DNA from 3 places in the Mycobacterium noviomagense genome. Region 2 is predicted to be linked to each of the others. Evidence: riboswitches for the same ligand, from Rfam matches in the RefSeq annotation. Region 2 holds a riboswitch; each other region holds the start of a gene.
What was found. Region 2 has a riboswitch for magnesium ahead of G6N15_RS19955 (PE family protein). Riboswitches for the same ligand answer to the same signal wherever they lie in the genome.

Region 1 (4,117 bases), 270 kb from region 2:
GTACGCACCCGCCAATTCCCCTTCGGGAAGCCGGAATCCGACCGTGATCGCCGGGTCCTGACGACTCTGGTAGACGTCGTCGTCCATCCGCAGTTCGTGGTTGGACAACGGGGTTTCGTCGCGCCAGCAATACGGCAGCACCCGGTAGCCCTCGTAGACCAAACCTTGGTCCCACAGCTGCTTGAACGCCCAGATCACCGACTCCATGTAGGGCAGATCGAGCGTCTTGTAGTCGTTGTCGAAATCGACCCACCGGGCCTGGCGGGTGACATAGGCCTGCCATTCGTCGGTGTAGCGCAACACCGATTCGCGGCAGGCTTCGTTGAACGCCGCGATGCCCATCGCGTCGATCTGCGACTTGTCGGTGATGCCGAGCTGGCGTTCGACCTCGAGTTCGGCGGGCAGCCCGTGGGTGTCCCAGCCGAAGCGGCGCTCCACCTTGTAGCCGCGCATGGTGCGATACCGCGGCACGATGTCCTTGACGTAGCCGGTGAGCAGGTGCCCGTAATGCGGCAGGCCGTTGGCGAAGGGCGGCCCGTCGTAGAACACGTATTCGGGGGCGTCGGCGCGGCGCGCGATGCTGGCGCGGAAAGTGTCGTCGCGGGCCCAGTAGTCGAGGACCTCGAGCTCCAACGCCGGAAAATCGGGTGCCCCGCTGCCCAGTTTCGGATAGCTGTGCTCGGTCACTGCGTCGTCTCCTGTGCCATTGTCAGGCCGGGGACGACGCCGCGCATGATGCGCGAGCGCCGCGGTACCACCCCGCTTGCCGCGCTGGCGCGCGACCGCTCGATGACGGCTGTGACGGGCCTACCCGTTCGGTTCTACTGAGCCTGGTTGGCTGTTCTTCCGAAGGCTCCCCGGTGATGGCCGGATCGATGCCGTTGGGACAATTCTACGGACGGCGCCAAATCGGCACTCAGCCCAGTGCCGCCTTCGCATCGGCCAGGTTGTCCGCGCCGAGCACCAAGCGGGTCTCGGTGGCCAGGTAGGCCGTTTCCAAGTTGACCTTCGCAGTGCCGAGCTTGTGGATCGCCTCGGCAAGCGCACCCGGACGGTCTTGTATGTCGAGAACGATGACTTCCTGCTCTTCGGCGATTTTGATTCCGGCGTCGTGCAACGCTTCAAACGCGGGCGTGGCGTCGTAGACCAGGATGTGCACCTCGGACTGCCCGCCCCCGCTGCTCAGCGCGCACAGGCCGGCGATGTTGACGCCCGCCTTGCCCAGCACGTCGCCGACCCGGGCCAGCTCACCGGGCTCGTCGTCGAGATAGAGCGTCAGATCGGTCGCCATGGTGGTACTCAACGCTACTGCGAAAACCGGGCGTATTGCGGCGATTCCAGCGGGCCACCTCTTACACTGCGGCGCGTGGCATTCAACGCAGTGTTCGCTCGGGACGTGGCCTTACCGTTGGCGCTGGCCGCCTACAGCGTGATGGACGGAAGTTCCCCCGCCCTGCCAACCGGGTTCGTGCAGACAGCACTGATCCGAGCCGACGGTGCCTTACTCACCGCGATGACCGACCCACATCCTGCGGTGGTGGCGATGACGAAGGACAACACCATCTTTGGTCTGATGGGCCACAACGCCGCCACTCACACCGCATTCGTATCGTTTCGCGGCAGCGCGGACCTGGCCGACTGGCTCGCCGACTTCGACGCCGTCCCCACCGGATACGCGCCGATCGCCGGATTCGGAGAAGTGGCAGCCGGCTTTTTAGACGTCTACGAACTCGTCCGCGACAGCATCGCCGCGAACTTAGCGACCGCAACCGCCGACTGCGATCAGATCCTGATCACCGGACACAGCCTGGGCGCCGCGCTGAGCGTGCTCGCCGCCCCGGATATCTTCCGCAAGATGCCGCCGAACACCATCGAGCCGCGGCTGATCACCTTCGCCGGGCCTCGCGTCGGGTTCAACGACTTCGCGGCCGCATTTAACGCCGCCATCGAAAGCTGTTTTCGAGTGGTCAACTTCCTCGACATCGTGCCGCACGTGCCGCCGTCCCCGTATGTGCATGTCGGCGCTGAGATCGATGTCGACAGCGGCGGCGCGATCGACGTCGTCTGGCGCCATAGCTTGGCCGCTTACCGCCAAGGCTTGACCGCGCTGATAAACCGTTCTTCTGCCTAGAACGCGACACGCCGATCATGGAGGCAACCAATGATGACCGGCGCGTCGCGTCCTAGCTGCTCAAAAGCAATGAAGCCAAAATGCGAGTTGCCAGGCGCTCGACCCAAAGAGTCAGCGACCTGGCAACTAGCGGCTTGGGGAGAAGGATCGCTCGGCGGTCATCGGACTACGCCACCTCGAGCAGTCCCACTCGCCACAGCGCCGCGTACAGGTGACGCAGCGGAATGCTCAGCAAACGAGCAGCCCCGGTGACCAACGGGTCTCCCTGGCCGAAGGGGTCGGACTTGACGTCGCGCGCCACCTTCTTCGCCGCGGTGTCCGCCGGCGCCGGCGCTACGGTCAGCTTCGGCGCCGCCGTCAGCCGGGGGGCGGGTGCGGTGGTCACCACCTCGTCGTACAGAACAGCGGTCATGGTTGCCTCCTAGACGGAAATCAAGCGGTTTTTGTTGGGACTTGATGTTCCGTCCCGCTGGTTCCGAGCAGTTCCCTGCTCTTAGGCAACGCGCGCGTCGAGCCGATTCAGCTGGAGGCGGCGTGCCGGGGACCGGTTCGGGACGAAACAGGACCCGGATATCGGTCCGGACTCTCACTGGAACTCATTCGTCCCTCACCTCCTCACGGCAACGCCAGGTGCGGATAGCCGCACAACATCCACGTGCACTGCAGGAGTACAGCCCGACGAATGTCGGTGACCGCACCCCACTCGCTAGAGCTTCGACACCACACGGCGTGTCCGGTATCCCGGAAGCCACTTGGGCTCAACCCTTAAGCCGGGAAGAGCTGTCCTGACCCGGGGCGTCTCTCGACGTTCAGGGTCAGTGGCCTATGTCCGTGTAGCCGCCTCACCTAACGAGGTGCTTACATCCGATGATGCAGGAACATCTTGATTAGGTCAATTTAATCCCGACCGGCGTGTCAGCGAATTGACGGTATCTTTACGTTAACGACACCTGAACACGTGTCACGCGAGCTCATAATCTCGCAGGTCAGGGCGTGTCATGACGTCCTGGAACCGGGTGAAACTCCACGGCCACACCGCGGGTAATCCGCGGTCGTCGAGATACCAACTTCGGCAACCAGTCACCCACACCGTCTTCTTGGCGGCCTCGGCTCGCGCGGCCTCGAAGCGGGTCGTGACCGCGCGTTTGGCGCTGATCGCACGGTATCGGCCGTCGGCCAGTAGCTCGATGAGCTGCATGAGGTAGGCGAACTGCGCCTCGGCGACGTCGATCAGCGAGAAATTGCCGACCGGCCCGTTGGGGCCGTTGAGCATGAACAGGTTGGGAAAGCCCGGAACCGACACCGACAAGTACGCGTACGGCCGCTGCGCCCATACGTCGTCGAGGCGCACGCCGTCGCGGCCCACCACGTCGATCGGCCGCAGGAAGCGGTCGACCCGGAACCCGGTGGCCAGCACGAGCACGTCAAGCCGGTGCAGTTCACCGTCGAGGGTCCGGACGCCATCCGGCTCGACCCGGGCAATGGGCTCGGTGACCAGGCGGGCGTTGGGCCGCTGAATGGCTTCGTAGAAGTTCGGCGAGATGATCAGCCGCTTACACCCGGCCCGGTAGTCGGGCCGCAACTTCTCCCGCAGCACGGGATCGGCCACATTGTCCTCGAGGTTGGCGCAAGCTGCCTGTTGCAGCTGCATGAGCGCGGGCGAGTCTGCGTCGACGACCGCGTTGGCGAAACTTTGGACAAAGCCGGCGTTCAGCTCGGCACGCAGCTTGCTCAGCAGCGACGGGTTGGCGCGGTAGCGGGCCCGCTCCGCCTCGTCGATGGGCGGATTCTGTACCGGCAGGATCCATTGCGGGGTGCGCTGGAAGAGGCGCAGCTCGGCCACGGTGTCGGTGACGGCGCCGACGATCTGCACCGCGGATGAGCCGGTGCCAACCACGCCGAGCCGCGCACCAGCCAGTGGCACGCTGTGATCCCACCGCGAGCTGTGGAACACGCGAGGTCGCCTGCGCGACCCGAGCCCCTCGA
Region 2 (4,117 bases):
TCCCAAGGAAGTCGCCCAACCCGGACGCACTGGATGCGTTGGGGGCGGCCGAAGTGGCGGTGGTGGCGGTTGCGGTCGTCGCCGCCGAGGTACCCGTGGCCTGGCTGACGGCAGCGGTTTGGTTCACCACCGCGCTCGCGGTGGTGGTCGGCTGCGGCGCGGTGAACGGGGTCAGCTGGGCGGCGGCCGCCGAGTTGGCGGCGTAGCCGTACATCGCGGCGACGTCCTGGGCCCACATCTCGCCGTACTCCGCCTCGGTAGCTGCGATTGCCGGCGTGTTCTGGCCTAAGTAATTGGTCGCCACCAGCGATGTCAGCTGGGCACGGTTGGCCGCAATCGCCGGCGGCGGCACCGTCATCGCGTACGCGGCCTGGTATGCCCCGGCGGCCGCTTGGGCCTGGGCGGCTGTCTGCTCGGCCCGCACGGCGGTGGTGTTCATCCACCCCACATAGGGCGCAGCCGCGGCTGCCATCGACGTGGACGCCGGACCCAGCCAGTTCCCGCTGGTCAGCCCCGAGATCACGGAGCTGTAAGACGCTGCAGTCGATTGCATTTCAGCCGCCAGCTGATTCCAGGCAGCAGCGGCGGCCAGCATGGGGACCGCTCCCGGACCGGAATACATTCTCGCCGAGTTGATTTCCGGCGGCAACAGTGCAAAGTCGATCATGACACTCTTCCCATCAGTCCGTTATCCGGCGGCCGGCGGACGTGCCATCACAGGAGGAAGCCGGAAGCCGTATTTCGGGATCGCGCGCCTTAGCCCGCCGGTCATCCCCATCGGCGAAGCAAAGCCGCCCGGCCCACCGACCGGAGCGCCGGGCGGAGCAGCCAGCGGGGTGCCGCCCAGCGCGGAGGCGATCGGGCTGGTGGGGGCGGCCGAGGCCCAGCTCGGTGGCACCGACAGACCACCCACGGAGGCCGCCTTGCCCAGCCCGGCCGACACCGCCGACCCGGCCCCACCCAGGCCTGGCACGCCAGCCGGCGTCAGGCCGGCCGCCGCCGGATCGAACAGGTCTGCCAACCCCGGTAGCCATCCGCCGTTGGCGGCATCCTTGGCGGCGTTCAGGAAGCTGAACCCCTGCAACGTCTGCAGCAGGAACTGCGGGTTGAACGGCCCGCCCGCAAGGGATCCGTTGACTACGGCAGTGCTGAAGAAGTTGGAGTTCAGGAAGGTTCCCAGCGCCGAGTTGTTCGACCCGTTCAGGAGACCCGCCAGCCCGGACGAGCCTGTGGAGTCCGTCGACGATGTGGCGCCTCCCAGCAGGGAGGTCAGCCCCGAAGCCGTCGATGCTTTACCGACAGCGGACGTGCTGCTGGTGGCCGCCGAGGTCCCGGTGGCCTGACTGACCGCGGCGGCCTGGCTGGCCAGCGCGTTCGCGGTGGTCGTCTGCGGCGGCACGTTGAACGGGGCCAGCTGCGTCGCGACCGCCGAGTTGGCGGCATAGCCGTACATGGCGGCCGCATCCTGAGCCCACATCTCCGCGTAGTGCGCTTCGGTGGCCGCAATCGCCGGGGTGTTCTGCCCCAGGAAGTTTGTTGCCACCAGCGCCGCCAACTGCGCACGGTTGGCTGCGATCACCGGTGGCGGCACCGTCATCGCAAACGCGGCCTGGTAGGCCGCGGCGGCCGCTTGGGCCTGGGCGGCCGTCTGCTCAGCCTGCGTGGCGGTGGTATTCATCCATGCCACATACGGTGCGGCCGCGGCTGTCATAGACGTGGATGCCGGACCCAACCAGCTCCCGCTAGTCAGCCCAGAGATAACCGAGTCGTAAGAGACTGCTGTCGTGCGCATTTCGGCAGCTAGCTGGTTCCAGGCAGCAGCGGCGGCCAGCATCGGGCCCGCTCCGGGACCGGCATACATTCTGGCCGAATTGATCTCCGGCGGCAAAGCTGCGAAATCCATTGCGGTTAAACCTCCGAGCGCTCACAAGACCGTGGCGTTCGCCGCCTCAGTGGCCGCGTACGATCCGGCGCTGGTCCCCAAGATCGTCACGAACATCTCGTGGATTGCCGTGGCTTGGGCGCTGACGGCCTGGTACAGCTGCCCGTGTGCCGCGAATTGTGCTGCAGTCAGGGCGGATACCTCGTCGGCAGCAGCGGGCACCACGCCGGTCGTCGGCGCTGCTACCGCCGCGTTCTGGGCGGCCAATGCCGAGCCAAGTCCCTGTAATTGGCTCGCTGCCGCGGCCAACATATCCGGCTGTGTAGTGACAAAAGACATGACACTTCTCCTCAAGCAAGCAATAGGGAACCCCGGGAGGGGCATGTAGTCGTGTCAGAGCACGCCAAATCACGCATACGCACCAACGGGTGGGAATGCGCGTTAAGTGAAGCGGCGCAAGCCGATTCAGGCGACGGGATTGATGCCGGGGTCGGATCCGAACGAAACGGTCACCGAACTCGGATACGGACTATCACCGCGACTCATTCCGCTCTCACCTCCTCAGGGCCAAGGGCACATGGGAGTGCCACCATGTCGCACATCGGGGTGAGGCAGCCTGGTGATTCCGCCAGGAGCGGCACCCCTCTCGTCTGAGCTTTGGCACTGCAAGGCGTATCCGGAAGATCCGGAAGCCACTTGGGCTCAACCCTTAAGCCGGGAGGAGCTGTCCTGACCCTGGGCGTCTCTCGACGTTCGGGGTCAGTGGCCTGTGTCCCTGCAGACGCCTCACCTAGCGAGGTGCATGCATGGGCAATCGTGGCACCCGGAAGGCCGTCCGTCAACCCAACACCGTGACCTAGTGCGATATGTCACCAACGGCGCGCGCCGGTCTCGAGGTGCCGGCATTCGTGCGAGTCAGGCGCAGCTGACTGGCTGGCTTGCCGGCTTCGGGCATCGGCGTTCCGAGGCCCGCGTCATCGCGGGCGTGAACAAATCGGGGCTGATCGGCCTTCGTCAGGAACGTACGCAGCTAGGCAGTCTGGCCACTGCAGCACATCTGGGCCGCTCCAAAAGCGCGCCGGCGCAACCACACCCAAGATGTTGACAGAGTCTGATGTCGCGGCTGCGTGTTTTATTAACGCCTCGGCCGTGGCGCCATGGAGTTCGGCGGAGCGAATTTTGCCAAATGTTTGACGGGCACCAGGTGTGAGTGCCAGCATGTAGGGGCAAGCACCTCGCTAGGTGAGGCGTCTGCAGGGATACAGGCCACTGACCCCGAACGTCGAGAGACGCCCAGGGTCAGGACAGCTCCTCCCGGCTTAAGGGTTGAGCCCAAGTGGCTTCCGGATCTTCCGGATACGCCTTGCAGTGCCAAAGCTCAGACGAGAGGGGTGCCGCCCCTGGCCGAGTCGCCAGGTCGCCTCACCCCGTTGTGTAACGTGATGGCACCCGCGTGTGCCCCGGCCGTGAGGAGGTGAGGGCGAAGTGAGTCCGAGCGACAGTCCGTATTCGTATTCGAAGTCCGTTTCGTCCCGATCCGGTCACGGCATCTCTCCAGCCGCCTGAGCGTTAACGGACGCTGTTTCGCTGACGTCTGCGCGCTATCGGTGCGCAGAGCGATGAAGCGCGCCGGCATTCGCTCGCCCTCGGCGGAATTCTGCGTGCCAGCCGGTTGGGCTGCTGCCAGGAGAACATCATGGATTTTGTTGCGACACAGGCACATCCGAGTGGCCCGAGGGCAAAGCAAATGCCCGCTCCTAACCCCGAGCGCCAGATCCACCGAGCCTGCGGGGATGTCCGAGCGGCGCTTTGTGACGCACTCGAGGTCCTATCGGGGATAACAGATCCAAACGTGAGCTGCGCCGACATGTTCCGGGCCTTCAGCGATTTAGGGCATGTCCAGCATCATGTCGCGCTGGCCCTACATGCCACGAACCTGCTCGACCAGATGGTGGGCACGCCGGCTGAGCACCGTCTGCCGTGGTCGCACTATCGCGGCCGCATCGGCAAGAAGCTGCCCGAGGGCCGTCAGGACTTGCAGATAATTGCGACACAGCGTGTGTTCTAGCCGTGAGGAGGTGAGGGCGAAATGAATCAGAGCGATAGTCCATATCCGTATTCGAAGTCCGTTCCGTCCCAATCCGGCCGCGGCATTCCTTCTGCCGTCTGAGCGCAGCGGGCGTCTTTCGCCTGCGCCTGTACACCATTGGTGAACGGGCGGTTAATGAAGCGCAC
Region 3 (4,117 bases), 310 kb from region 2:
TGCGCGCGTACGTCCAAAAGGGCGGACAGTGACCTGGCCGTTCCGCGATCGCCTTGTCACGAATTCAGCACTTCCCGGAGTCCCCGCTAGCCCCGTAGATCTGTCCTCGTTCGCCGACTTCCTGCGCCGCCAGGCGCCGGAGCTATTGCCGGTCTCCGCCGGCGCCCCCGAGCCCGTCGGAACCGGTGCGCCCAGTCACCAGCTGCCGCATGGGACAACGATCGTCGCGCTCAAATACCCCGGTGGTGCGGTCATGGCCGGTGACCGCCGATCCACCCAGGGCAACATGATCGCCGGGCGCGACATCAAGAAGGTCTACATCACCGACGACTACACCGCGACGGGCATCGCCGGCACTGCCGCCATCGCGGTCGAGTTCGCCCGGCTCTACGCCGTCGAACTCGAACACTACGAAAAGTTGGAAGGCGTCCCGCTCACCTTCAACGGCAAAGTCAACCGCCTGGCGATCATGGTCCGCGGCAACCTCGGCGCGGCCATGCAGGGGTTGGTCGCGCTGCCGCTGCTCGCCGGCCTCGACATCGACGATCCTGATCCACAAAAGGCCGGCCGCATCGTGTCGTTCGACGCCGCTGGAGGCTGGAACATCGAAGAAGAGGGCTACCAGGCGGTGGGGTCGGGTTCGATCTTCGCCAAATCGTCGATGAAAAAGCTCTACTCGCAGGTCACCGACGCCGATTCGGCGCTGCGGGTGGCGGTGGAGGCGCTCTACGACGCCGCCGACGACGACTCCGCCACCGGCGGGCCGGATCTGGTTCGCGGCATCTTCCCCACGGCGGTCAACATCGGACCCGAGGGCGCCGTCGACGTGCCCGAGGAGCGCATCGCCGAGCTGGCCCGCGAGGTCATCGAAAGCCGGTCGCGCGCCGACACTTTCGGCCCGGACGCGCAAGCGGGTGAGAAGTGAGCTTCCCGTATTTCATTTCGCCCGAGCAGGCGATGCGCGAGCGCAGCGAGCTCGCCCGCAAGGGCATCGCCCGGGGCCGCAGCGTGGTGGCGCTGGCCTACGCGGGCGGTGTGTTGTTCGTCGCCGAAAACCCGTCGCGCTCGCTGCAGAAGATCAGCGAGCTCTACGACCGGGTCGGCTTCGCGGCCGCGGGTAAGTTCAACGAATTCGACAACCTGCGCCGCGGCGGCATCCAGTTCGCCGACACCCGCGGCTACGCCTACGACCGCCGCGACGTCACCGGCCGACAGCTGGCCAACGTGTACGCGCAGACCCTGGGCACCATCTTCACCGAGCAGGCCAAGCCGTATGAGGTCGAGCTGTGCGTGGCCGAGGTGGCGCACTACGGCGAATCCAAACCCCCTGAGCTGTACCGGATCACCTACGACGGGTCGATCAACGACGAGCCGCACTACGTCGTCATGGGTGGCACAACCGAGCCGATCGCCAACGCGCTCAAGGATTCCTACACCGAAAACGCCGACCTGGCCGACGCGGTGCGGATCGCCGTCGAGGCGCTGCGGGCGGGCAGCGGCAACGGCTCGGGCGACCAGCCGGCCTTGGGTGTGTCGACCCTGGAAGTCGCGATCCTCGACCAGAACCGGCCGCGACGGGCGTTTCGGCGGATCACCGGCGCGGCGCTGGAAGCGCTGCTGCCCAAACCCGAGGCTTCTGGCTCGGCTGACGGCAAGTCGTCGAAGTAGCCCGCCGATTGAACGTCGCGCACTTCGCGTGACGCGTATTCGGCGGGTCGCGTAGCTTGGCCCACAGGACAGGATTGCAAGCTGCGGAGGTCGCCCGATGAACGCGCTGCATATCCCGATAATCGACTCCTTCGCGGGGCAGTACCTGTTCTTGTCGAACTTCGCACCTGCGCCCACCCCGCATCGGGGCTGGCTGTATCCAACCAGCGAACATGCCTTCGCCGCGGCGAAGACGCGCGACCCTGCGGCGGTTGCGGCCATTCGTGACACCGATGATCCGGCACGCGCCAAGCAGATCGGGCGTGCCGCGCCGCTGGTCGAGGGCTGGGAAGCCGGCGGCAAATTCGCGGCGATGGAAGAGGTGGTCAGCGCCAAGTTCGATAACAACCCCGGCTTGGCTCGCCGGCTCCTGGACACCCACGGCGTACTGCTGGTGGAAGGAAACACCTGGCATGATCAGGTGTGGGGGTCCTGCCGGTGTGACGACCATTGCGACATCCCCGGCGGAAACGCGCTCGGTGTCATCCTGATGGCCGTGCGGTTACGGCTGGCGGCGCGGCATCGGTGACCGGTTCGGCCGCGACGCGGGACCCGAACAACACCAACGGCTTTGGCCGCAGCCCGGACAGTGTTGCCACAGTGTTGCCGAACGCTGAAATCGGTGCTACCTTGCGGGAGCACCTCGTTAGGCGAGGCTCCTGGACGAACATAGGCCACTGATCTGACGACGTCGAGAGACGCCCAAGATCAGGACAGATCTCCCCGGCTTAAGGGGTGGTCCCAAGTGGCTTTCCCGCCTCGGCGGGCATACGTCGGCCAGTGCCAAAGCTCAACGTGTGAGGGCAATGTCGCCGCTCGACCCGCATCTGCGGTGTCCCTCTGTGTGCATGTTGTGACCGGGATCGAGTACGGAAGGCGGGTGTTCCCATGACCAGCACGATCGACTTCCACGTCGTCGGTTCAGCCGATGGGCTGCGCCTGACTCCGTACGAGGCTATGCAGCAGGACTTGCTGTACATCCGCGGCGAGCTGGAGCGCGCCGGTATTCCGTTCCTACTCATCCGCGGCGCGGACGGACGCCCGGCACTCGTGGTCGATATCGCCCTGCGCGCCCGGGTGGCCGACGCTTTGATGGCGGCCTGCCTGGACGCGCCGCTGCGCGCCAAGGTTCTCGACGGCACTGGCCGCCGCTCTGTGTATCTCGGTGACGGGCTGCTCTCTGTGTCACCGGACCCGCGGTTGCTGCGGATATTCCGCCGGCGCGAATGCCCGCGCTCCGGCATGCGTTACGGCGCCTCGGCCGGCGTCGAACTGCAGTTCTGGGTGTTCGACGGCGAGCAGGCGGTCTGCCCCATCGAGAACTCGCTGACCCGCAAGACCTTGGCGCTCAGCGAGGTTGAATACACAGAAGTCGAACTGCACGGCCGGACATGGCCGACGATCGCCGGGATGTTCACCCCGCACGCCGGGGACATCACGTTCGACATCGACATGGTGTTCTCCTGGGTGGACGGCAACGACCCGGAGTTCCGGGCGCGCCGGGCGGCGGCGATGGCGAATCACGTTGTGGGGGAAGGTGATGACGCCGACGCGCGGATCCGCCACATCGACGAGCTGAAGTACGCCCTGCGGTCGGTGCACGCATTCGCGCCGTGGGTGCGCCGGATCTTCATCGCGACCGACTCGCCGGTACCGCAGTGGCTGGCTCCGCACCCGAAGATCACGATCGTGCGTGCCGAGGAGCACTTCACCGACCGTTCCGCGCTGCCCGTGTACAACAGCCACGCCGTGGAGACCCAGCTGCACCACATCCCTGGCCTGGCTGAGCATTTCCTGTACTCCAACGACGACATGTTCTTCGGGCGGACGCTGTCGCCGGCGATGTTCTTCTCCCCGGGCGGGGTCACCAAGTTCATCGAAGCGGGAACCCGAATCGGGTTGGGCGTCAACCACCCCGAGCGCAGCGGCTTCGAGAACGCCGCACGGGTCAACCGGCAACTGCTGTGGGAGAGGTTCGGCAAGATCATCACCCGTCACCTGGAGCACACCGCTGCTCCGTTGCGCAAGAGCGTCCTGTTCGAGCTCGAGCGCGAGTTCGCGGAGGACTTCGCCCGCACTCAGGCGAGCCGTTTCCGGTGCAGCACCGACATTTCGGTGACCAACTCGCTGTATCACTACTACGCGTTGATGACCGGGCGGGCGGTGCAGAACGAGGCGGCGAAGGTGCTCTACGTGGACACCACCTTGCGGTCTGGGCTGGCGAAACTGCCGAAACTGCTGAGGAAGCGCAAGTTCGACTTCTTCTGCCTCAATGACGGCAGCTTCCCCGAGGTGAGCGCCGAGGAGCGAGCGCGTGCGGTTGGCGAGTTCCTGGAAGGCTACTTCCCAGTGCCGGCACCGTGGGAGCGGGCCGTCGCCGACGAGTGAGACGACCCAGCGGGCGGGTGCG

Region 1: it holds a riboswitch for magnesium, as region 2 does, so the genes downstream of both, G6N15_RS18825 (Rv1535 family protein) here and G6N15_RS19955 (PE family protein) in region 2, are expected to answer to the same signal.
Region 3: it holds a riboswitch for magnesium, as region 2 does, so the genes downstream of both, G6N15_RS21465 (stealth family protein) here and G6N15_RS19955 (PE family protein) in region 2, are expected to answer to the same signal.

The regions. Positions count from the first base shown of each region.
Region 1 covers NZ_AP022583.1:3,952,888-3,957,004, reverse strand. Annotated here, with positions in the region: gene ileS (isoleucine--tRNA ligase) at 1-687, opposite strand, end outside; gene G6N15_RS18835 (amino acid-binding protein) at 917-1,291, opposite strand; gene G6N15_RS18830 (lipase family protein) at 1,367-2,131, shown strand; gene G6N15_RS18825 (Rv1535 family protein) at 2,298-2,543, opposite strand; M-box (ykoK) riboswitch at 2,823-2,992, opposite strand; gene G6N15_RS18820 (flavin-containing monooxygenase) at 3,093-4,117, opposite strand, start outside.
Region 2 covers NZ_AP022583.1:4,223,913-4,228,029, reverse strand. Annotated here, with positions in the region: gene G6N15_RS19965 (PPE family protein) at 1-667, opposite strand, end outside; gene G6N15_RS19960 (PPE family protein) at 689-1,903, opposite strand; gene G6N15_RS19955 (PE family protein) at 1,925-2,221, opposite strand; M-box (ykoK) riboswitch at 2,517-2,687, opposite strand; M-box (ykoK) riboswitch at 3,110-3,280, shown strand; gene G6N15_RS19950 (hypothetical protein) at 3,735-3,950, shown strand.
Region 3 covers NZ_AP022583.1:4,534,698-4,538,814, reverse strand. Annotated here, with positions in the region: gene G6N15_RS21485 (ubiquitin-like protein Pup) at 1-32, shown strand, start outside; gene prcB (proteasome subunit beta) at 29-925, shown strand; gene prcA (proteasome subunit alpha) at 922-1,668, shown strand; gene G6N15_RS21470 (NADAR family protein) at 1,766-2,236, shown strand; M-box (ykoK) riboswitch at 2,343-2,516, shown strand; gene G6N15_RS21465 (stealth family protein) at 2,596-4,095, shown strand.